3 regions of the Lactococcus sp. NH2-7C genome follow, and region 1 is predicted to be linked to each of the others. Evidence: riboswitches for the same ligand, from Rfam matches in the RefSeq annotation. Region 1 holds a riboswitch; each other region holds the start of a gene.
The links. Region 1 has a riboswitch for magnesium ahead of mgtA (magnesium-translocating P-type ATPase). Riboswitches for the same ligand answer to the same signal wherever they lie in the genome.
Positions count from the first base shown of each region.

Region 1 (7,797 bases):
TTTTATAAGACTCTGGAATTGCACCTAGAGCGATTGATAAATCTAAGGTTTGGTCATAGAAAGAAAAATCATTAGAAATAGGTAAGTCAATTCCAGCTTCTTTTTGACTTTTCCAATTTTCTAAACGAATTTCTTTAGCCACTTTTTGTAATTCTTCTTCTGTAATTTCTTTACGAAAATACTTTTCAAGAGCAAATTTTAATTCACGGTTTGAACCGATGCGTGGGAAAGCAATAATTGATTTTTTCATAGTCATAGTCTCCAATTTTTAATAGGTCTATATTATCAAATTTAATAAAACTTTAATAATACATTTTTAATATGATGACCTATAGTTTTAAACTATAGGTTAATCAGAGAACAATAAAAAGCCCAAGTAAATTTCTTGGACTTTTTGTATTTCCTTATCTTCTTCGCATTAAGTGAATTTTATCCTGTAAAAAAGGTGGAATAACAATTGAACTTTCTCTATCTTCTTTAATAATTATTGATTTATCTTCTAATATATCGATTACTTTAATAAGATGTGGAAGAGAAATTTCTAATTTTTTGAAAAAATTTTTTCCTTCCTCCTCTATCACAGTAACATGGTAGGTCTGCTCAATTTGTGCCTCATCAAGCGTTAGTTCCACTTCGTTTTTCACCCAAAATGATTCTGTAGGAATTTCTGAGCCGTGAGGGTCAGTTGCTGGATATCCCATTAAGACATATAGAGATTCAATCAACCTAGGCGATGAAGCATGTTCTAAATTTTCGGCTTCATCGTGTACTTCCTCCATTGTATAACCAACCTTTTCAAAAAGAAAAGTTTCCCAGACCCGATGACTCTTTAAAATAAATCTCGCTTCATGCTTCCCTAAGTCTGTAAGTGATACCCCATAATAAGGTTTATGGATAACAAGTTCTTTTTTGGCTAATCGTTTAATCATTTCAGTGGCGCTTGGTGATGATACTGATAATTTTTGAGCAATGGCATTAATACTAACAGATCCATTATTTTCATTTTTTAGGCTATATATTGCCTTTAGATAGTCTTGTTCATTTTTTGATGTTTTCATTTTTTCACCTTACTTTTCTTGATTTAATTATAGCATAGACTATACCAAAGTAAAATAAAAGTGGGATAAATTATCACCACTTTTATTTTTTATTTAAAGTAATTCACCGTATTTTGAAACAAATATTTTTTTAAATATGGTGACAAGCATCATATACATCACTACTGTTAAAATTAGCCATGGGAAAAAGTTAATTGGTAAAGCCATTAAACCAATTGAATGTCCAAAGCTTGTGAATGGAATGATTGTGAGTCCAATGATTCCCATGAAAGTTAAGATTGTTAATGGAGCCGAAGCACGACTTTGTAAAAATGGAATTTTAGGAGTACGAATCATATGGATAACCAAGGTTTGAGTCCACATTGATTCAGCAAACCAGCCAGTATGGAAGAGCGCGATAAATCCAATATATGCTGTACTTCCAGGAACAAGAGAGCTAAATGGTCCAAATGTCGCTGGACAAATCACAAAGAACATTAGGAGATAAGTTGTAATATCGAATACGGAACTGGTTGGTCCAATCCATAACATGAATTTACTTACAGAACTTGCATCCCATTTTCTTGGAACAACCAAATATTCTTCATCGACATTATCCCAAGGAATAGCGGTACAAGAGAAATCATAGATTAAATTAAGTAAGAGAATATGAATAGATAACATTGGGATAAATGGTAAAAATGCACTAGCGATTAGAACTGAGAACATATTACCAAAGTTAGAACTTGCTGTCATTTTTATATACTTAATCATGTTAGCATAGGTTTTTCTTCCTTCAATAATTCCTTTTTCAAGAACCATTAAATCTTTTTCTAACAAAATTACATCAGCTGACTCTTTGGCAATATCTACAGCACTATCTACTGAAATTCCAACGTCAGATGATTTCATTGCTGCTGCGTCATTAATACCATCTCCCATATAGCCGACACTATTGCCTGAATTTCTAAGTGTTGTTACTATTCTGGCTTTTTGTTGAGGTGATAACTTAGCAAAAACAGAAGCTTCCTTGGCAACCTTTGCCAATTCATTATCATCTAATTGGTCGATATCAGAGCCTAAAATAGTTTTATCAACTGGAAGTCCTACTTGTTTGCAAACTGAACGAGTAACTTTATCGTTATCACCAGTCAAGATTTTAACTGATACCCCATATTTATTGAGTGCTTTGATTGCTTTTGCTGTAGATTCTTTGGGTGGATCTAGAAAGGCAAGATAACCCATTAACACCATTTCAGATTCATCTTGAACCGAGAATGTATCTACTGGTGAAGGATTTGTTTTTTGAGCGACTAAAATCACGCGCATTCCTTCTTCGTTAAGTTCATCAACTTTTTTTAGAATATATGCTCTGAGTTCAGGAGTTAAAGGAACAACATTTTCCTTATCTTCAACCAAAGTACAGATGTCTAACATTTCTTCAGCTGCACCTTTAGTAATCATTTGAGTTTTTGAAGTCGCTCCATTAGTATTATTGCTTTTTACTACAACACTCATCCGACGTCTTTCAAAATCAAAAGGAATTTCATCAACTTTTGTATATTTACTACTTAGACCACCCAGTTCAGGATTTTTATCTTGCTTGGCTTCGGCTCCTTCGATAATTGCCAAATCCATTAAATTTTTTAAACCAGTTTGGTAGTAACTATTCAAAAATCCATGTCTTAATACTCGAATATTTTCTTGCCCATGAATATCTAAATGACGCATTAATACTACTTTATTTTGTGTTAATGTTCCAGTTTTATCAGTGCAGAGAATATTCATTGAACCTAGATTTTGAATAGAATTTAGGTTCTTGATGATTGTTTTTTCTTTTGACATTGTGACTGCACCTTTTGCTAGGCAAGTTGTCACAATCATTGGTAACATTTCTGGTGTTAAACCAACAGCAACTGCTAAAGCAAATAGTGCGGCTTCCATCCAATCACCTTTAGTGAAACCATTGATCAATAAGACAAATGGAACCATAACTAACATAAAGCGAATAAGGACCCATGAAACTGAGTTAACGCCTTTTTCAAAAGTTGTTTTAGTTGAGTCTTCGGTTACACTTTTTGCCATTTCACCAAAAATGGTCGCATCTCCAGTTGCAATTACAATTCCATAAGCACTACCAGAAATGACATTTGAACCCATGAAGGCTAGGTTTACTGATTCTGTGATTGAATCATCTTTTTCATCAGTAGCTAAATCTAGTTTTTCTACTGGTTCGCTTTCACCAGTTAAAGAGGCTTGGCTGATAAATAAGTCTTTTGCTTGAATAATCCTAAGGTCTGCTGGAACCATGTCTCCAGCTGATAGATGGATAATATCGCCTACGAGAACTTCTTCAATAGGAATCTCTTGACTTCCTGATTCTAATCTATGAACGTTTGTCGTCGTCGTAATCATTTTTAAGAGATTCTCAGCAGCATTTCCACTTCTAGTCTCTTGAACGAAACGCAGAATTCCTGAGATTAAAACCATTGTAGTAATGATAATGAGTCCTTGGGGATTTTTCTCACCAGGAGCTGCTAAGATAATATCCGTAAAAGCTGAAACTAATGCTAAGACAAACAATATAATGGTAAAAGGATTGATGAACGCTTGATAAAGCCGTTTAATAAGTGAAGTTTTTTTACCACGCGTAATCGTATTATCTCCATATTGTTCACGAGAGATTTCTACTTGTTCTTCACTTAATCCTTTATTTGATGTTTTAAATTTTTGAAATAGCTCCTCTTTTGTAGAAGTTTTTGCAAATTCTAATCTTGCATTTATTTCATTGTTATCTACAAATGTTGTAGCTCTTTTTGTGTTTTCGAGTGTTTTTCTAATTTTTTTCATTGGTCTGTACCTCATATTCTATAATATTTTTGTCTGTACAGTCCCAAACGTTAGGCACTTTAAAGAAGGTGATAAAAACGGAAAGCTGCTCTTATCACGTTAATTATCTGCGGCCTATCAGGCTCGGGACTATTAATACTCTGGGATTCCATTTCCGTTTTCACCTCCTTTTTAAATATAAAAAACCTTGCCTACAAAACTTAAACGTAGGCAAGGGAATAATTCCAAAAAAGATACCACTACTATAGAGCGAATCAGTTACAAGCTATCGTTCAAGCTTTAGCTCCGCAGGGCAATGTTGTTGCACTATTTCACGCCTTGTTTGTCGACGTGAACTGTTAGAACTGTTAGCCCTCTCATCGTGTCTCCACGACTCTGCGGCAGCAACCCGTATCCCTGCGGTAGCCTCACCTACCGACGATTATGTCATAGACATAACCTTTATTATTATAACTGACATATTCTTTTTTGTCAATCTTTTTTATTTTTAATTTACTATAAACTCTGTTGCACCATTCATTGCCCAATCTTTTGATAAAAATAACGAATTATCAATATGATAGTTGACCTTGCTTGGTGTCTTCATGAATTTTTCAATCGCTTTGTCTGTGGCTAACCAACCTTTAGTACCAAAGTGGACGGTATCTCCAGAGGCATAAGGCGTGTCATACATATCTGTTAAGTCAGCAATTTGATAAAAGCCTTGGCTGCGCAATTGTGTTTTAATTTTAGAGCTGAAATTTTCGAGTGTTGCTTTTGATACTCCTGTGTAAGATGACCATGAGCCATTTACTGGTTGGATAACAAATAAAACGTCATTATTATTTTTTGCAAATACGTTCAAAAGTTGTTGGAAATCCTGATACTCTGGACTTTCTAAATAGGAAACATGCTTTTTAAAATTTTCAAGATGTTTGTATTTAGATTTTATTTTCTTATCCCAAACTTGGTTATTGATTTGAAAAGGATTGTTATTTGAACTATGTTTTCCTTGGTCAACTGCTAATTTTTCTAAGTTTTCAGAGGTTGGATCTTGGGGTAATTCTTTAGCAAACTTATTAATTTTTGGCGTAAGTCCGAGAGGTTGTGCCGTGAATTGTGAAACACTTGAGAAGAGTAAATCTTCTTTTCGCCAAAATTGAAGATTGGTCGCCACAGTCATTTTTTGTAGAGTGGTCAGTGGTTTTTTATCTGCTAGACGTTCTAGAGAATTATAAATCGTCTCTTCAGATTTAAGCGATCTAAATCTTAATAAATGTTTTGCAAGTTGGGTGGTGGTATTTGCTTTAGGGTCTGCTTCTTTTAACCAACCGTAAATCTCACCTTTGGATACAAAGTTTTTCAATTCACTTTCAACAATTCCTTGTTTTGAAAACCATTGTGGACTAATGACAAAAACAATTTTACGATTTTTTAACTCATTTGCCACAGAGTTCATGTAGAAAAAGTGGGTTAAAGTAGTTGTTCCTGGTTGTCCTACTAAAAATGGTGTAAAACCAGAATTGTATTTTTTGAAATAGGCACTTGGGTGAAAAGAATCCACATGTTCCATTTCTGATGAACCAAGAACTGGTAAAAACTCGGGGTCTGAATAGGCTTGTTTTTTAATTGAATAGCCTGTAAAGCTTGGAGTATTTAGTGGTGATTGAGCAAATTTAACAAGTTGGTCTTTTGAGTATTTCATACCAACATTTATTGGGAGAAATATCAGTAAGCCAACAAGGGCTAAAGCTGCAATTAATGGGCCAATGGCTCTAAAGATTTTAATTTTCATCCTTTTTTTCCTGAACACGTGCTGCTATTTTATTTGCTGTATTCCAATCTTCACGGTCCATTTCTGATGGTGGAAGACTGATATCAAAAGCACCTTCTAATTCAACAATGAGCATGATGGCTCTCATTGAATCAAGAATTCCTTCTTCAAACAAATCCATGTCTAAGTCTTCACGGAATTCGTCTGTGCCTGATACGGTTTCGATAATATCAAAAATTTGTTCTTTCATTTTTCTTTCTCCTAATGTTTTTTTATAGTATGCCTAACGACTTTTAGAAGTTAGGAAGTGGGAAATGTGGATCTATGCAGTGCATAATAATGTAATTTGGTATTCCTGAGAAGATCAGGAAACTGATAAATACTAGATTAAATGTAATGAAGATGCTTATAGCACTTGTCCATTTATTATCTGGAATTTTCCAGTTTTTACGCTTCTTCAGACGTTTCCATGCGTCATAACCAATCATTAACATGGCGTGGTAAAAACCATAAAGGATGTAATACCAAGTTAAACCATGCCAAAATCCCATGAGTAACATATTTGCAAGGTAACCAATATTCGAGATAGTTACCATATTTTTAGACCATTTTTTGACCATGAATGTTTTCACTAATCTCATGAATACAAAGTCACGGAACCAAAAACTCAAGGTCATGTGCCATCTTTGCCAAAAATCGTGAATATTTTTAGCTAAGAATGGTTTGTTAAAGTTATGGGGGAGGTCATATCCCATTAAATTGCTGACACCAATAGCAAAGAGCGAGTAGCCAGCAAAGTCAAAGAATAGGTAGAGGCCATAAGCATACATTGATGAGGAAACATTCAAGAAGCTTGGATGTATCGTTGCAGAGATTGCAATACCATGTAGCCAATATTGGTCAATCAAGTATCCAATGATGAATTTATAAAGGAAACCTTGGAAAATTCTAAAGACTCCTTTATTTAATAAATCAAGGTATTTCTCAGTGACAACTGGCGCTTTGAGTTCTTTAACAAAACGGCGGAAGCGGTCAATTGGTCCTGATGAAATCGTTGGATAGAAATAGAGAAAGTAAAGAAATTCTTTAAGAGGAACAGCTTTAATCAGTCCGTCTCTTATTTCCATAATCATGGCCACTGTCTTAAAACTAATGTAAGAGATTCCTAAGAATCCAAGAATCGAACCTGGTCCTGGTCCTGGATTAAGCAGCGGATGCACTTTGACAATCACTAATGGCAAAATAGAGAGCAGAATGATGAGATAGAAAACAAAACTCTGATTCTTGTTTTGTTTTACTCTGTACCACTCGTAAAATTTAACAATAATAGTTTGGAAGACTCCGAAGCCGATTAAAGCCCAAATTGTCACTGTTCCTGAAAATGTCAGCCAAAGAAAAGCGATAGTCAGTAAGACTTGATACCACATGAGTTTTTTGCCCAGAAGCTGGGCGATAACGATAGGAATTAAAGCAAATCCTAAAATCAAGAAGTAAAAGGGTGTTGAATAGGGTTGCACTAGTTGCCACCTCGCTCTTTTTGGGCGAGTGCCTTGCGGTCAACTTTGCCATTTTGATTCAATGGGAACTTTTTAAGGTAAACAAACTTAGTTGGCATCATGTAATCCATAATTGTTTTTGAAAGTTCAGCTTTGAGTACTTTAGTGAAGGCGCGTTCGGCTGCACGGTCTTCAAATGTTTTTTCCGTTTCTAAATAAGCAATTAACGCGGTGACTTTATGCTGGTCATTCGTTTTCGGTAAGACTACTGCTTTTTCAATCTCTTTTAAGTTTTGAATATTGGCTTCAATATCTTGAAGTTCAATACGGAATCCGTTAAATTTAACTTGAAAATCAATTCGTCCTTGGTAACGAAGCATTCCGTCAGCGGAAATTGAACCGGCATCTCCTGTATGATAGGCGGGTTTGCCGTCCACTGTGAAAAAGGCTTGCTCAGTTTTTTCTGGATTTTCAAAGTAACCTTTGGCTACCGAATCACCAACAATGATGATTTCCTTATCCATAATTTTTAAGTCAACACCTGGTTTGGCAAAACCAATTGGAACACGATCATTTTCTGTCAGTAATTCTTTCGTAATTTTTACTGATGAAATGGCTCCTGTTGCTTCTGTCGGACCATAAGTATTATAAATATTTGCTG
Region 1 covers NZ_CP124538.1:222,300-230,096, forward strand. The annotation lists gene metE (5-methyltetrahydropteroyltriglutamate--homocysteine S-methyltransferase) at 1-250, opposite strand, end outside; gene QJV49_RS01060 (metal-dependent transcriptional regulator) at 405-1,058, opposite strand; gene mgtA (magnesium-translocating P-type ATPase) at 1,152-3,887, opposite strand; M-box (ykoK) riboswitch at 4,144-4,313, opposite strand; gene dltD (D-alanyl-lipoteichoic acid biosynthesis protein DltD) at 4,375-5,661, opposite strand; gene dltC (D-alanine--poly(phosphoribitol) ligase subunit DltC) at 5,651-5,890, opposite strand; gene dltB (D-alanyl-lipoteichoic acid biosynthesis protein DltB) at 5,934-7,157, opposite strand; gene dltA (D-alanine--poly(phosphoribitol) ligase subunit DltA) at 7,157-7,797, opposite strand, start outside.

Region 2 (7,797 bases), 370 kb from region 1:
TAAGGCAGCAGTTGAAAGTACTGTGACTTTTAAAACTTTAAGCGAAAGTCAGAAAACAGATATAAGAAATGCATTAGATAATTCTGTTGGTGCTGGAGCAGTTCAAACCGATTTACTATCATTAAATAAGAATATTAAAGGAGTCCAAGACAGTCTTACAAGTCTACTACCAATGTTTGGAAAAATTGCTGATCTTAAAACATTAGTTCCAGGCGCAAGTCAAATAATTGCTGACCTTTCAGGTGGTCTGAACGAAGTAAACACTAATGTAAACACAAAATTTATTCCTGGTATCAATCAGTTAAATGCTGGTTTGACGAATTTTAATGACCAGTTAACTTCTGGAAGTCAAAAATTAACTTCTGGTTTTGCCCAATTTGCTGACGGAGTTAATCAAGCAAACGCTGGCGCTCAACAATTAGCAAGTAAATCAAAAGATTTACAAAGCGGGACAATGCAATTAGTTTCTGGATTGTCACAATTACAAGCGAATGGTTCAACTTTAACTTCAGGTTCAAATCAATTGGCAGGGGGTGCTCAACAAATTTCCTCTGGTTCACAACAATTGGCGAATGGAGGTTCAAGTTTAACAAGTGGGTTGGGAACGCTAAATACAGGTGCTAATAACTTGTCAACAGCTTTAGCCAAAGCTGATAATACTCTGTCAGCAACTAATAATTCTAATGAAAATGCTAAAAAAGTTGCTGCACCATTGAAACTTAAACATACGGATCATGATAATGTACCAGAGAATGGTGCAGGGATGACACCATATATGATTAATGTTGCCCTCTTTATCGGTGCTCTTGCGACAAATGTTGTGATTGGAATTGGTTTCTCAGGTGAAAAATGGAAATCTGGTCGCGAATTTATGTTGGCTAAAATTGGTACGAATGGTTTGGTAGCACTTTTACAAGGAATCATCGTCTGGGGAGCAGTTGCTCTTCTTGGCTTGAGACCAAATCATTTGTGGGAAATGTTGTTGTCAGTACTTTTAATCAGTTTCGCTTATATGGCAATCAATACTTTCTTCTTAACGGCTCTAGGTAAGATTGGTGAATTCCTTATGATTGTAGTTTTAGTTCTGCAACTGGCGACGAGCGCAGGAACTTACCCCTTACAACTGGCACCTAAAATATATCAAGTCATCAGTCCTTGGTTACCAATGACTTATGGTTTAAAAATGTTACGCGAAACCATTGGTTTGAATGGAGCAATTTTACCAGAAGCAATTCTATTTGTGGTTATTATCGCTCTCTTTACTTTCATGTTAAGCTTCTTCAAGAAATTCTCGCGTTTTGCATAAAATAAATTACTGACAGAAAATGTTATGAATAAATTTTTTCTGTCAGTAATTTTTTATCTAGAAATTTTAAAATAAATTTGGTAAAATAAAGCTGTAAAAAGAATTTGACAATTTGGATTTGTCCTAGAAAGCACATTCGTTCAACTTTTAAAGTTTTGCTTTTTATGACAGCCTAAGGAGATAAAATGGCAGATAAATACACAGAAGAGCAAGTGAATGAAATCAAGGACAAAATTCTCTCTGCCCTTGAAAACGTCATTGACCCAGAGCTTGGGATTGATATCATCAACCTCGGATTAGTTTATGAAATTAGCTTTGAAGATAACGGATTTACAGAAATTAAAATGACATTGACAACAATGGGATGCCCTTTGGCTGACCTTTTGACTGAACAAATTCATGATGCTTTGAAAGAAGTGCCAGAAGTTGGTGAAATCAAGGTGAACTTGGTTTGGTATCCAGCATGGACAGTTGATAAAATGAGTCGTTATGCCCGTATTGCTTTGGGAATTCGATAAATATAATAAAAAAACTCCTTAGTCATTAGTGACGAGGGAGTGTTTTATTTATTAAGGAAATTCATTATTCAATTATGAGCTTTTTGTCTGTATATTTTAATCTTTGGTATTTTATTTTAAAAAAAATATTTTTTTTCTTAGTTCTAATTTCTAATAATTTAGTAATAACAAGAGGTTTAATCCAATAAAAAACATTTAATTTAGGTAACTCATTTGTTATTTGACTAAAAGTATAGGTCGTGTTATAATTTTTTTGCTTAGGAAATATTTTGAAAATTTAATTTAAGCAATTTTGGTTAGAGATTTTCTAACCATCGGTAGGTGAGGCTACCACAGGGATACGGGTTGCTGCCGCAGAGTCGTGGAGACACGATGAGAGGGCCAACAGTTCACGTCGAAAAAAGAAGGCGTGAAATAGTGCAACAACATCGCCCTGCGGAGTTAAAGCTTGAACGATACTGGGTACTTTTAGTTCACTTGATAGTGTATCTTATTTGAAATAATACCTTGTCTACGTTCAACCGACGTAGGCAATTTTTTTATTAAAAAGGAGGTGGTGAAAATGGAAGCACAGAATAACAGTGGCTCAGACCCCGGGAGCTGTAGGAAAAAAGATACGATGAAAGTAGATGACCATTTTTATCACTTCAATCTATTCTAGCTCTCTGAGTCGGAGTTGTACAATCAAAATCTACTATAAATCAGAAATTGAGGTACATGCCGATGGAAAAAATATTGACTCATACAATAATAAAAAATAAAAAAATGAGGGAGAAAAAGTTATTAATTAATTTGCAAATAGAAACACTCTTCCAGTTCATTTGGAAGATTAAAAAAAGGGGATTGATTCATGGATAAAAAAATTACCAAAAATAATTTTTTAGATTTATCTATTTTGATTCCTTACTTGATTCTTTCAGCTGTTGGATTACTCATGGTGTTTTCAGCAACTGTCCCCTATCAAATTAACCGGGGGCTATCTCCTTATCGATTGGCAATTTCTCAAGGAGTCTTTATAATTATAAGTTTTGTGGCTTTAATTATTATTTATCGAGTAAAATTAAGAATTATAAAAAATGAAAAGATTTTAAAAATAATTTTTCTAATTATTATCTTGCTGATGATTTATTCAAGGGTTGGCCCTAATACATCAGCGAATGGAGCACATGGGTGGATCCCTTTACCAGGAATTGGAACCATTCAACCCGTTGAATTTGCTAAACTTTTTACAGTTTGGTTTCTTGCTTCTATCTTTTCTAACAAACAAGAAGAGATTGAGAAAAATGATATTCAGGCAATTTTTAAAGGCAATAATCTCGTAACAAAAGTTGTAGGGGGGGGGGCGATTTCCGATTATATTACTAATGATTGTGGAACTCAGTATGCCCAATTTAGGAAATACGGCAATTATTGGACTCTTAGCCTTGATAATGATTGGTGCAAGTGGAATTTCTTGGCGATGGTTTTCAGGTTATGGGAAGATGTTGCTTACGATTAGTCTTAGTTTTTTGCTCTTTCTTTTTATCAGTGGAGGCGATTTGATTCCAGGATCTTATATTAATGCTCGATTTAAAGCATTCGTTAATCCTTTTACTGACTTGGCTTCTTCGGGTCATCAACTTGCTAATTCATATTATGCGATTGTAGATGGTGGCTGGTTTGGAAGAGGACTGGGGAATTCGATTGAAAAACAAGGATTTCTGCCTGAAGCTCATACAGATTTTATATTTTCAGTAATAGTAGAAGAATTGGGAATCATTGGTGGAATTATAATCCTAGCTGTCATCTTTTTCATGATTACCCGAATGCTCTTGGTAGGGATGCGGGCAAAAGATCCATTTAATTCAATGATTTCAATTGGTTGTTCATCTTTCTTGCTGATACAAGTTTTTGTCAATTTAGGTGGAGCAATTGGTTTAGTTCCAGAAACAGGTGTCACTTTTCCCTTTTTATCACAAGGTGGATCCTCATTTTTAATTTCAACTTTGACAGTAGGACTTGTTTTGAATAGCTCAGCTGACGAAAAATTAAAGAGTTTAAATAAGTTATAATTTTTAATAAAAGAAAGAAGTATTCTTGATATGAAAAGAAAAAAAGTCAGGCAGAAGAAAAAAATAAAACGCTCTAAAAAGATGTACTTTGTTCGTTTTATGTTACTTTTAGTTGCTTTAGTTTTGGTAGTTAGTGTGGTTCTTTATGTCCAAGCTGAGAAAACATTAACTAAAACTCATGTAAATACAAAAATAAAAAGTTCTAGTTTATCTGCAAAAAAACCACTAACTATATTGCTCATGGGAGTAGACACTGGAGATAATAGTCGGGGTGGAGCAGACTCATGGAATGGAAATTCAGATTCACAAATTATTTTAACATTAAATCCTCGGACAAAAACAACCACTATTATTTCAGTGGAACGAGATACGATGACGAATATTGAAGATTCATCTGGAGAGATTCAATCTACTCAAAAAATGAATGCTGCTTATCCTTTAGGATTTAATAGTGGTGGGTTATCATCTGCTGTCACTTATGCTATGAAAACCATTGGTAATCAAGTAGGGCTTAATCTTAATAATTTTATGATTGTTAATATGGACGGTTTAGTAAATCTTGTGAATGACGTTGGAGGTGTAGAAGTTGTTAATGATACTAATGGGTCAGATGTCTATCAAGGGACTGATTCAGGTAAAATAACCTTGCCTGGTTCAGATAAAACTGTAGATAGTGGAGCGATTTATATCTCAAATACAGAACCTGAATATAAAGCTTATGTTCCTTATCTTTCAGGAAATCCTAAGCAGTTAATCAACGGAGAACAAGCTTTAGTTTTTGCCCGAGATAGAGATACGTTAGCCAATGGGAATTATGGACGTGCAGCTCACCAACGAGAAGTTATGACAGAACTAATGAACAAGATGCTTAGCCTTAATAATGTTTTTAAATATCAATCATTTTTAAATGATATTTCATCAGATTTTAAGACGAACATTTCGGTAAATCTCGCTAATTTGACAGCACTTATGGCTTACAAAGATTGTCTTAACAAAGTAGTTTCTGTTCAATATCAAGGAGTAAGTCAAATGGTAGATGGTGGAAGTTATGAATTCATACCGAAAAATGTGGATTTGGCTATTCAAAATATAATGAGACAAGCCAACGATGAGTCAGTAACTGATAAGCTTGATCAAAGTGTCATTACTTATGAAAACTATTTTGGAAGTCAAATTGACCAGTATTATATGCCTTCTGCGTCGGTAACTATTAAAGGTAAAAAAAGTGAGACTTATGGAGTGGATACTAAAGGAAGTCTAGTAAAAATAAATAAGAGGAATGCTCAAGACTTTGTTTCAAGTCAAGGTGGAGCTTTAGTCGCTAACTAAAATAAGGAAAAATAAAATAATGTTAACCAGTTGACATTATTTTATTTATGAGATATACTTAACTGGTTAATTAAATTAATAAATGAAAGGATAATATTTTGGCGAAGAAATCAAAAATTGCTAAATTTAAAAAGCAACAAAAATTAGTTGCTAAATATCAAGAGCTTAGACAGGAACTTAAGAAAGAAAAAAATTATGAAGCTCTCCGAAAACTTCCTAAAGATTCTCACCCCAATCGAATGAAAATGCGAGATCGAATTGACGGAAGACCCCGATCCTACATGCGAAAATTTGGTATGTCACGAGTTAATTTTAGAAAATTGGCGCATGAAGGTAAAATACCGGGGGTTAAGAAGTCTAGCTGGTAGAAATCTTTTTGAAAAATCTTATGGGATATGATAAAAATATTTCTTTATTAAATAATTTAAAGAATACTTCGTTTTAATGAATGGAGTATTTTTTCTCTTTTTTGCTTAAGTAAAATTTAAGTCTTAAGTCCGAGAAAAAGTAAGCTTTTTTTTGGTACAATAGATTTATGAATAAAAAATTGAAAGCAATTTTTATTATAGAAATTTTTATTGTATTAGGATTGATTTTTCATGTGATTAGTACACCGCGTATGTGGGTAGTTCTAGCTTTAGCTATTCTCTTTACTGTCTTAGCGACCCGTTCTCGTGCGCGTGTATTACGTATCATAAGTTTCATTTTTTGGGCAATATCGGTAATGATTCTCTTCACAGTGGGATGGTTCTGGTTAGCAATTATCTTCCCTACAATTGCTTGTATCGTTTTTTGGAAAAATAATCCACGAGAAGGAGAAGTAAGAAATTTTTCTTACGAAGATATTTCTCAAGATGAATCTGAGTCAATCATGAATGAAAATCAAAATGATATCATTGATCTTGATGATGTTACTTTTAAACCCTCTGGCAATAGTCTTTCTATTAAAAAAATGACAGGTAATACAAAAATTATTGTTCCTGAGGATGTAGGAGTTTCACTTGATTTAACAACAAATGCTGGGCTTGTAAAAATTTTTAATGAGGCAGCACAAATTAATGCGGGAAATGTTCATTATTTTAGTGAAAATTTAGATCAGGCGGAAAAACGAATTAAAATCAATATCCGTGTTGATTCAGGAAATATTGAGGTGATTAGAGGATGAAAAAATCACTTTTCACAACCTTCTTAGCAGTTTTTAGTATCATCCTTATTATGTACCTTCTTCTATTTATAATGATGAATAGTGGTCAACCTTTAGGGGGGCTAAATACCGCTAATATTATTAGGGAACTTCGAGATAATTTCTATGGTTTATGGATATTTATATCAGTTGCAGGATTACTTGCGCTGATTTTTACCCTTTTTAATCATATTGAAAATATGGCTATTCAACAAAAATTTCAAGATGATATAAAACTTTTAGAGGAAAATCGACAACCTGAATCTCCTGAATTACAAGCTGTTCATGATAAAATTATGAATATGTCAGCTGAACTCCAAGAATTATCTAAGCAAAAATCTGCTGACAAAGCTGAAATTATTGAATTAGAGCGTAAAAGAATTTCACGTGAACTTCATGATTCTGTCAGTCAAGAACTTTTTGCAGCGACAATGATTTTATCTTCTGTTGCTGGTTCGACACAAAATTTGACTAAAGAACAAATCGAAACACAGACACAATTGGTTTTAAAAGTGCTCCATTCTGCACAAAATGAAATGCGAGCGCTCTTACTACATCTTAGACCAGTAGAATTAGATGGTAAGAGTCTAGCAGAAGGGCTGTCAGCACTGACAGACGAGCTCCAAGCGAAAATATCAGCAAATATTACAGTTAAATTGGCTGATGTTGAAGCAACAAGTAATGTTGAGGATAATTTATTTCGGATGGCTCAAGAGATTTTATCGAATACTTTGCGTCATTCGCAAGCCGAACACATTGAAGTTTCTTTAAGAGAATCACTTGGAAACATTTTCTTGAAAATCGCTGATGATGGAGTTGGTTTTGATGTTTCAACCAGTGATAAGACAGCGAGTTATGGTTTAGCCAATATCAAAGAACGAGCTTTATTAATTGGCGGAGATGCCAAACTAATCTCGGCACCAGGTGCGGGGACAACTGTTGAGATTATTATCCCTAAAGCGAAGCCGAGCCTTTAAAAATGATGTATATTTAGAAAGAACAAAATGGAAAAAATTAAACTTTTAATTGTTGATGACCACCAGATGGTACGACTAGGTTTATCAAGTTTCATGAATATTCAACCCGATATCGAAGTGGTTGGTGAAGCTGCTGATGGCGAGTCAGGTTTTTTAAAAACTGAAATGCTTGACCCAGATGTTATTCTCATGGATTTGGTAATGGATCGACTTGATGGAATTGGAGCCACACAAAAGATTTTGGCCAAAAATCCAGAACGAAAAATTTTAATTCTAACAAGTTTTATTGATGACGAAAAAGTTTTTCCAGCTTTAGCTGCTGGAGCTAAAGGTTATATTCTTAAAACGTCACAAGCCGCTGATATCGCATCTGCGATAAGAAAAGTTGCCAATGGGGAAGATGTCCTTTCCGATGCTGTCAAGGAAAAGATTG
Region 2 covers NZ_CP124538.1:2,452,406-2,460,202, forward strand. The annotation lists gene QJV49_RS12230 (YhgE/Pip domain-containing protein) at 1-1,306, shown strand, start outside; gene QJV49_RS12235 (metal-sulfur cluster assembly factor) at 1,492-1,824, shown strand; M-box (ykoK) riboswitch at 2,131-2,292, shown strand; partial or broken gene QJV49_RS12240 (FtsW/RodA/SpoVE family cell cycle protein) at 2,675-3,875, shown strand; gene QJV49_RS12245 (LCP family protein) at 3,906-5,204, shown strand; gene rpsN (30S ribosomal protein S14) at 5,303-5,572, shown strand; gene liaF (cell wall-active antibiotics response protein LiaF) at 5,740-6,369, shown strand; gene QJV49_RS12260 (sensor histidine kinase) at 6,366-7,364, shown strand; gene QJV49_RS12265 (response regulator transcription factor) at 7,392-7,797, shown strand, end outside.
Region 2: linked by a shared signal. The riboswitch ahead of QJV49_RS12240 (FtsW/RodA/SpoVE family cell cycle protein) and the one ahead of mgtA (magnesium-translocating P-type ATPase) in region 1 are both predicted to bind magnesium.

Region 3 (7,797 bases), 500 kb from region 1:
TAGTCCCTTTCGTTAAAAAAAGAAAGGAGAATGTATTATGATGACATACACTAACAAAAATAAATTTTTTGAGTATAGTATTCAACTTGATACTTCAAAAAATGTGTTTCGAGCTTTTTTGGCTAACGAACCTCAAATTTTTGGTATTGGTAATACAATTGAAGAAGCAACACACAATTTAGAAAAAATAGTATAGGAGAATAAGTCAATGGATGAACATCCCTCACCGTAAAAGTATCTACTTTAGGATATAGAGTAGGTGCTTTTTTTGTTGTCAAATTTTTTCAAATACCCTTTTAAGCTACCTATTTTTATCCACTGTTTATATTCCTTAAAAATTGTTTTATTCATGTTATACTTATTTAAATAGCTTTATTAGGCTTGTCAATCTATCTAAATTTTGGAGGTTTCTCTTTTGAAAAAACTTTTTACCGCACCTATGAGCAAATCAGCAGTTCCTCTATCACTGATTTTACTATTAGCTGGGTTTTTAGCATTATCTTTTGGGCTGCCAGTTATTGCTCCTTTTTCCTTAGCTATTGCTGGCTTTATCAGCCTTTACATTCTTTTTGGGAAAAAGGGAATTTCTTACACTTTTTCTAAACCTCAAAAAATAGTGAGTACTTATTTTGCTGGACTTATAGGTGCTTATATTTTTGCTGGAGTTGGCATTCTAATTACTAAAATACTATTAGGAAATTCTCCAAATTCTAATCCAGTAGCAGATGGAATGACTCTTTTTGGACTTCTTAAGACAATTCCTATGCTTTTAGGGGAAGAGTTAATTACTATAATTTTACTTATAATTATCGCAAACTTATTAGGTGGAACACGCAAAGCCTTAATTGTTGGGTTTATCATATCCACTTTAATATTCGGATTTCTACATTTACCTACTTACGACTGGAATTTTGCCCAAGTTATTTTTATTATTGCAGCCGCGAGAATTCCCTTTACTCTTGCCTCTTTAAGGAGCGACTCCTTGTATGCAGGTTTACTTATTCATATTACCTATGATTGGATTATTTTTATCCTTGTAATCCTATCACATCACTAATTCATTCTGTTATTGCCCTTCTAATTACTTAATAAAACCATTTGAAGTCTTAATATTAGGCAGAGGACCAGTAGTTGTATTACCGCTTGTCCCAATATATGTATTTCCATTCGTTGAAGTATCTTCTTGGGCTTCAGCTTCTGGATTCTGGACAGTATAGTCACTTTGATAAAGATAGTCACCATTTGTATGGAAGGAATATCCCTTGTTATCAGTCTCATTTTTACGATCTAATTCGAGAGAGACTCTTAATTTATGACTGACAAATTTGATACTATCTTTATAGAGTTCTACCATACTTCTTCCTTGGTTACTAAAAGTTCTCCAATCAAAAGTTAATTGTTGTTTAGAGTAATTACTAAAAGTTAAAGCATTAGAAATAAGCTCTTTAAGATCTTTTGGTGTGATATCAGTCTGAATATTATCATCTAAAGAATCAATAATAGAATATAAATTAGTGAAAGAAGTCATTGATTTTAACTTTTCCTCAACTGCTGAAATTACCTTTTGTTGCCTGAAACCTCTCATAATATCTGTATCTATATGTCGTTCTCTAGCATACGAAAGAGCCTTGGCACCATCTAAGTGTTGCTTACCTGAATTAAATTTTATAGACTCATTACCACTTTCATCAGTACCCATAAAGGACTTTTCAACATCAATATCAATTCCACCTATAGCATCAATAAACTTAATGAATGAATTGAAATTAAAAACACAATAATGATCAATAGGAATATTAAAAGTTTTTTCAACCGTGTTAACTGAAGCCGAAGGTCCTCCATAAGTATAGGCTGCTTCTATCCGTTGCATACCTTTGTATGATTTTGAATCAATTTGAACAAAACTATCGCGAGGGATACTACAAAAAGTTGTCGTTTTTGTTTTTTTGTTAATTGTAATAATCATCATCGCATCCGTTCGCGTCGTTCCCAAATTTCTCTCTTGAGTATTATCTAAACCCATGATCAAAAATGACTCTGTATCTTTATGTTTCTCAGATTTATAGTTGTTATCAACTTTATGATAACCTTTCTCTAATATATTATTTAAGCGATGATTGGCCATCGCGATATACCCGAATACTCCAACTCCTATTATTATTACTAGAGATACGATAAATCCGGCTATTTTTTTTATTTTATTATTTCTTTTTCTCCTATGTGGAATCATATTAATTTTTCTTCCTTTCTTTTACCTACTAAAAATTTTTATTAACCTTAATTTCTGTCATGACTACCATTTCATTAGTAATTTCTTCAACAATACTTGAGATACTACTTATAGTTCTTTGATTTCTTGGGATATCAATATTGTAAACTTTCGCAATCCTCCCCGGATTTGAATCTAACAATATAATCCTATCAGACATTTGCACTGCTTGTTCTATATCGTGCGTAATCATTACAATTGATTTTGTGACAATTTGTTGACTTAACCACATACTTATAAGTTGATCTGACAGCTGTTTGGATGTTACAACATCTAAAGCAGAAAAAGGTTCATCAAGTAATAACAATGTAGGTTCTGCGGCTAAAGCTCTAGCAAATCCTACTCTTTGTTTCATTCCGCCAGAAATTTCTCTTGGATATGATTTTTCATTACCCTCTAGCCCAATCATTTTTATTAGGTTTTTTACTCTATCATTAATTTCATTTTTAGACATTTTCAAATTATTATCTATGCCAAACGAAACATTTTTATAAACATTTAACCATGGAAATAGAGCAAAATTCTGAAAAACCATACTAATGTTTGGATCCGGTTCTTTGATCTTTTTTCCTTCAAAGATGATTTCTCCATGACTTGGATGAACAAGACCAGCTAAACTTCTCAATAATGTCGATTTTCCTGCTCCTGATTGTCCAATAAGACTTACAAATTCCCCTTCCTTTACGGTAAAGTTTATATCTTTCAGAACTTGTATATATTTCTTTGATCTTTCTACTCCATAATCTTTGCAGAGTGAAGTGACTTTTATTAAATTTTTCTTTTCCATTCTTATTTCCTCCCTTTTTAATAATGGAATTTTTCTCTAGCATATTTGTAAAGTGGTTGCCAAACGAATATAATACACAATCCTACTACAGCACACATCGCCAAGGTACCAAGTGCTGATTTATCCTTAATCCCATCATTCACAGCAATATATTGCCCTAAACCGGTAACATTTATTGTTTCCTTACCCCACTGCAGGCTTTCCGCTGCTATATCTGCATTCCATGCTGCTCCCGCCGCATTTATGATAGCTGTTATCAAGTATGGAAACATTGATGGAATGAGATAGCGAGTCCACCACTTAAACTTGGATAATGGGAAAATTTTTGTGACTTCTTTTATATCATCTGGTATTGCTAAATACCCAGCAATAACATTGAAAAAGTAATACCATTGACAACCAACCATGATTAGCGGCAAAATCCACCACTCAAGTTGCTTATACCCTAAACTAATAAAAATTACTATGAATGGAGTATATACGTTTGAAGGAATTGACCCAATAACTTGTCCAATTGGTTGGATAAAGCTTAAGCGTATTTTGTTACTTGCAACCCACACCCCGAGAGGTGTAAAAATCGCTGCTGCTATAAGCATTGCTAATACTACCCTCAATGTAGTTAAAATCATTAAGTGAGGGATCATTGAAAAATCTTCATGGGGTAGGAATCTATAAAGTTTAATAGCAGAGATAACAACCGCATATCCTAACAGGATATACCAAATAATTGAAATATATTTTTTTACTTTCCCTAGATATTTAAAAATAAGATTTATCCTAAGAATATACCAAGCTCTAGGTAACTTAAAAATCCAGAAATCTTTTATTTTTTGAATCCATTTCACTAATATTTTTCCAAAATTAGATGGTTTTACTAAATTGTATACAATTGATTTTGGAGGATTACCTTGAGTTGTTCCTTCATCATAACGATAATAATAAGTAGCTTTAACCAAAGGTTGAAAAACTAAGAAATTTAGTATGACGACATTAATAATTAAAGCAATAACAGCGAAACCACAAGCTTTAAAGTCTGCACGATCTAATGCAACTTGAATATAAGAGCCAATTCCTGGCAAAATTAAAGTTTCAGACTTAGGGATTGCGACGGTAACCTGTTCACTTGCAACAATAGCAAACCATGCTGCTGACTGAGATATGACAAGATTCCATAATAGGCCCGGAATTGAATATACAAATTCAAGACGCCAAAATTTTTCCCAAGCATTATATCGAAATTGTGATGTTACTTCTTTCAAATCTTTGGGAACTACTTCCATTATTTGGTAAAGTGACAACATGATGTTCCATGCTTGTCCAGTAAATACTGCAAAAATGGCAAGCGCTTCAGCTCCCATTACATTACCTGGATATAATCCAAGTAAAAATGCAGTAGTAAATGTCATGAACCCTAATAAAGGAACTGATTCTAAGAAATTGACCATCGGCAAAATAATTCTTCTTGCAGTTTTAAACTTAACTGCCAATACACCACAAATAACAGAGAATAAAATTGACCACATCATTCCCACAATCATGCGAAACATTGTTCGCATTGAAAAATAAGCAAGGTTTCCAATAGATAAAAAATCGTGCATTTTCTTGACATCATCCACTGAACTTTGAGACGGTAACGATGAAAGGGGTTGGTTAATTGTTATTTGCGTCACAATAAGAATAAATGCAAACAAACAAATAATACCAATTAAAATAAAATCACCCATAATAGATTTTACTTTTGGTTGTTTTGTATCAAGATATTTTCTTCTTGACATAAAAAGCCTCCTTTTCATATAAAGGGAGGCTCTCAAAATCAATAGATTATTAGTCTATTTAATCACGACATTTGAGTTTTGGCTTTCTGAGACGTAAGAAATGATATTTCTAGTTATCTTGGAAAAGCCTTGATTCGACTAGTCCTGCTTTACCCATTATTGTCTCTCGACAGTTTTGAGCGATAACCTATGTTCTTCAGAGTAACCTCACCTAATATGATTAGTTTTTATTTACTACAAAAAAAGTATAGCACTAGCTATACTTTTTGTCAAATTAAAATGGGCATCCTATGTAAATTTCTTTTTATTTCAAATTTGAAATAAATTATTTTGAAAAAAATTTTAAAATTAAATCGGGGACAATCCGTGTTCCTGCTCCAGTTTTGACAAAGTTTTCCACATTTTCAAGTGAAGTAATCGTGGCTTGTTTACCAGTATTTTCGACAAAAGCGACAGCTGCTGCCACTTTTGGTTTCATAGAACCTGGCGCAAAATAACCTTCTTCTAGATATTGATGCATTTCGCTAACTGGTACTATTCCTAGAGCTTTTTGATTGGGTTTACCAAAATTTAAAAAGACATCACCGACAGAGGTAAAAATAACTAGTTCATCAGCATCAACAAGTTCTGCTAATTTTGCTGCCGAAAAATCTTTATCAATTACCGCTTCGACTCCTTGATATCCCTTATTTTTTTCAATAACAGGAATCCCTCCGCCACCAGATACCGTGACCAAAGCTGATGATTCTAACAATGGTTTAATTGCGTTAGCCTCAACAATTTTGAGAGGTAAAGGTGAAGGAACTACTCTTCGGTAACCTCGTCCAGAATCCTCAATCAATTTCCAATCTGGATATTGAGTCTGAATATTTTTAGCCTCTTCTTGGCTATAAAAGGGCCCAATAGGTTTTGTCGGATTTTTAAAAGCCTCATCATTAGCATCTACTACTGTCCTTGTCACTACAGAAACAAAAGGAACTTCAGACATTCCATTATTCGCAAGAGCCTCTGTAAAAGCTTGGGCCATCCAATAACCAATTTGTCCTTGAGTCATAGCAACAGCTGTATCAAGTGGCATTGCCGGATTTTTAACTGAATTACTTTCAAGTTGTTGCAAAAGCAAATTACCAACTTGAGGTCCATTTCCATGAATGATAACCATTTCAACATCATTGTCTTTTATTAAAGGCATCAATTGTTCGGCAGTCTTATTAAGTGCCATAGATTGTGCTTGCGCTGTAGGGTCGCTAGTTAAAATAGCATTCCCCCCTAGAGCAACTACAATACGTTTTGCCATCTTCTGTTAAATCCTCTCTACACCTTATTTGGCTTTAGGCTGTTGTTGAGTAATACAATGGATATTTCCTCCACCATAAACTACTTCAACAGTGTTTACACCAACTATTTCACGGTCTGGAAACATCTCTTGAACTTGTTTTAATGCTAGAGCATCATTTTCATCACCATATTGTGGTACGATAACTCCTTTGTTTGTAATTAAAAAGTTCATATAAGAAGCAATACAAATATCTCCATCTTCACGTGGCATGGTTCCTTCAACTGTATCAATTCTAAATTGTTTTTTAATCGTTACATTTTTAGCTGGACAAGTCAATTTATGAACTTTAAGTTGGCGTCCTTTAGCATCTTTCATTTGGCTCAAGCGTTTATAGGCATCTTGGGCAGCTTCATAAAAAGGTGATTTCTCATCATCAGTATAAATACATGCAACTTCCCCTGGTGCTACGAAGCAAGCAACATCGTCTACGTGACCATTTGTTTCTTCTGGGTCAATTCCATCCCCAAGCCAAAGAATTTTTTCAGCATTCAGATGTTCTTTAAGTTTATTTTCAATGTGCTCTTTGCTCATGTGAGGATTGCGTCCTTCAGACAAAAGGCACATCTCAGTGGTCAAAACTGTTCCTTGACCGTCAACATGGAATGAACCTCCTTCAAGAACAAAGTCATCGGTCCGATAAGAGTCAACACGTTCTAATTCACAAACTTTTTGTGCCACTAGATCATCTTGGTCCCAAGGAAAATATAGACCATCAACAAGTCCACCCCAAGCATTAAAAGTCCAATCATTTGCTCGAAGTTCACCCTTATCATTAATAACAAAACTTGGCCCACAGTCACGGACCCAAGAATCGTTGTTAGAGACTTCAAGCACACGTACATCAGCGGGTAATTGATAACGAGCATTTTGATATTGCGCTTGTGAAACTAACATTGTTACTGGTGTAAATCTACTGATTGCTTTAGCGACATTAGTAAAGGCAACCTGAACAGGTTTCGCTCCATCACGCCAGTTATCTGGACGTTCGGGCCAAATCATAAAAATTTGATCTTGAGCTTCAAATTCACCAGGCATCCGAAAACCATCTTCTTTTGGTGTTGTACCAATAATACGTTTTGCCATTTTTTCTCTCCTATTTTTTTATTTTTTTAAATTTAATAATTAATTCACCAATCACAATAAAAATAATTGCGCCAATTGTAATCGGTAATTGTTCTATCAATGATGCCTTATCATATTGTAAGGGGATGGCTGTAAAAATTAGTGATATGATAATAATAATCATTGGTAAGGCCATGTATCCTTTCAAGATTCCGTCACTACCACTCACTCTAAATGGACGTGGAGTGTCAGGGTCAATCTTACGTAATTTATAAAATGCGGGGAAAACCGGAATATAACTCAATAAAAATAGAACCAAATTTAATGAGAAGAATGACCAGAACAAATCTTGATTGGGTAATAAAGGCGCAATCACTACAATAAGTGTAGCTACAATCCCATTCATCAAAGCTGCACCCCAAGAAATTCCATTAGAAGCACGTCTTTTCGAAAAGAATTTAGGCATGTCACCATTATCAGCGGCATAACTAGCAATATTATTAACTCCTTGCGACCAAGAAACCATATTACCCACTAAAGTCAGCATAAACAAGAAAGCAATTAA
Region 3 covers NZ_CP124538.1:723,293-731,089, forward strand. The annotation lists gene QJV49_RS03435 (hypothetical protein) at 38-196, shown strand; gene QJV49_RS03440 (type II CAAX prenyl endopeptidase Rce1 family protein) at 416-1,057, shown strand; gene QJV49_RS03445 (LCP family protein) at 1,082-2,230, opposite strand; gene QJV49_RS03450 (ABC transporter ATP-binding protein) at 2,259-3,056, opposite strand; gene QJV49_RS03455 (ABC transporter permease subunit) at 3,074-4,831, opposite strand; M-box (ykoK) riboswitch at 4,888-5,057, opposite strand; gene arcC (carbamate kinase) at 5,157-6,128, opposite strand; gene aguA (agmatine deiminase) at 6,153-7,253, opposite strand; gene QJV49_RS03470 (APC family permease) at 7,264-7,797, opposite strand, start outside.
Region 3: linked by a shared signal. The riboswitch ahead of QJV49_RS03455 (ABC transporter permease subunit) and the one ahead of mgtA (magnesium-translocating P-type ATPase) in region 1 are both predicted to bind magnesium.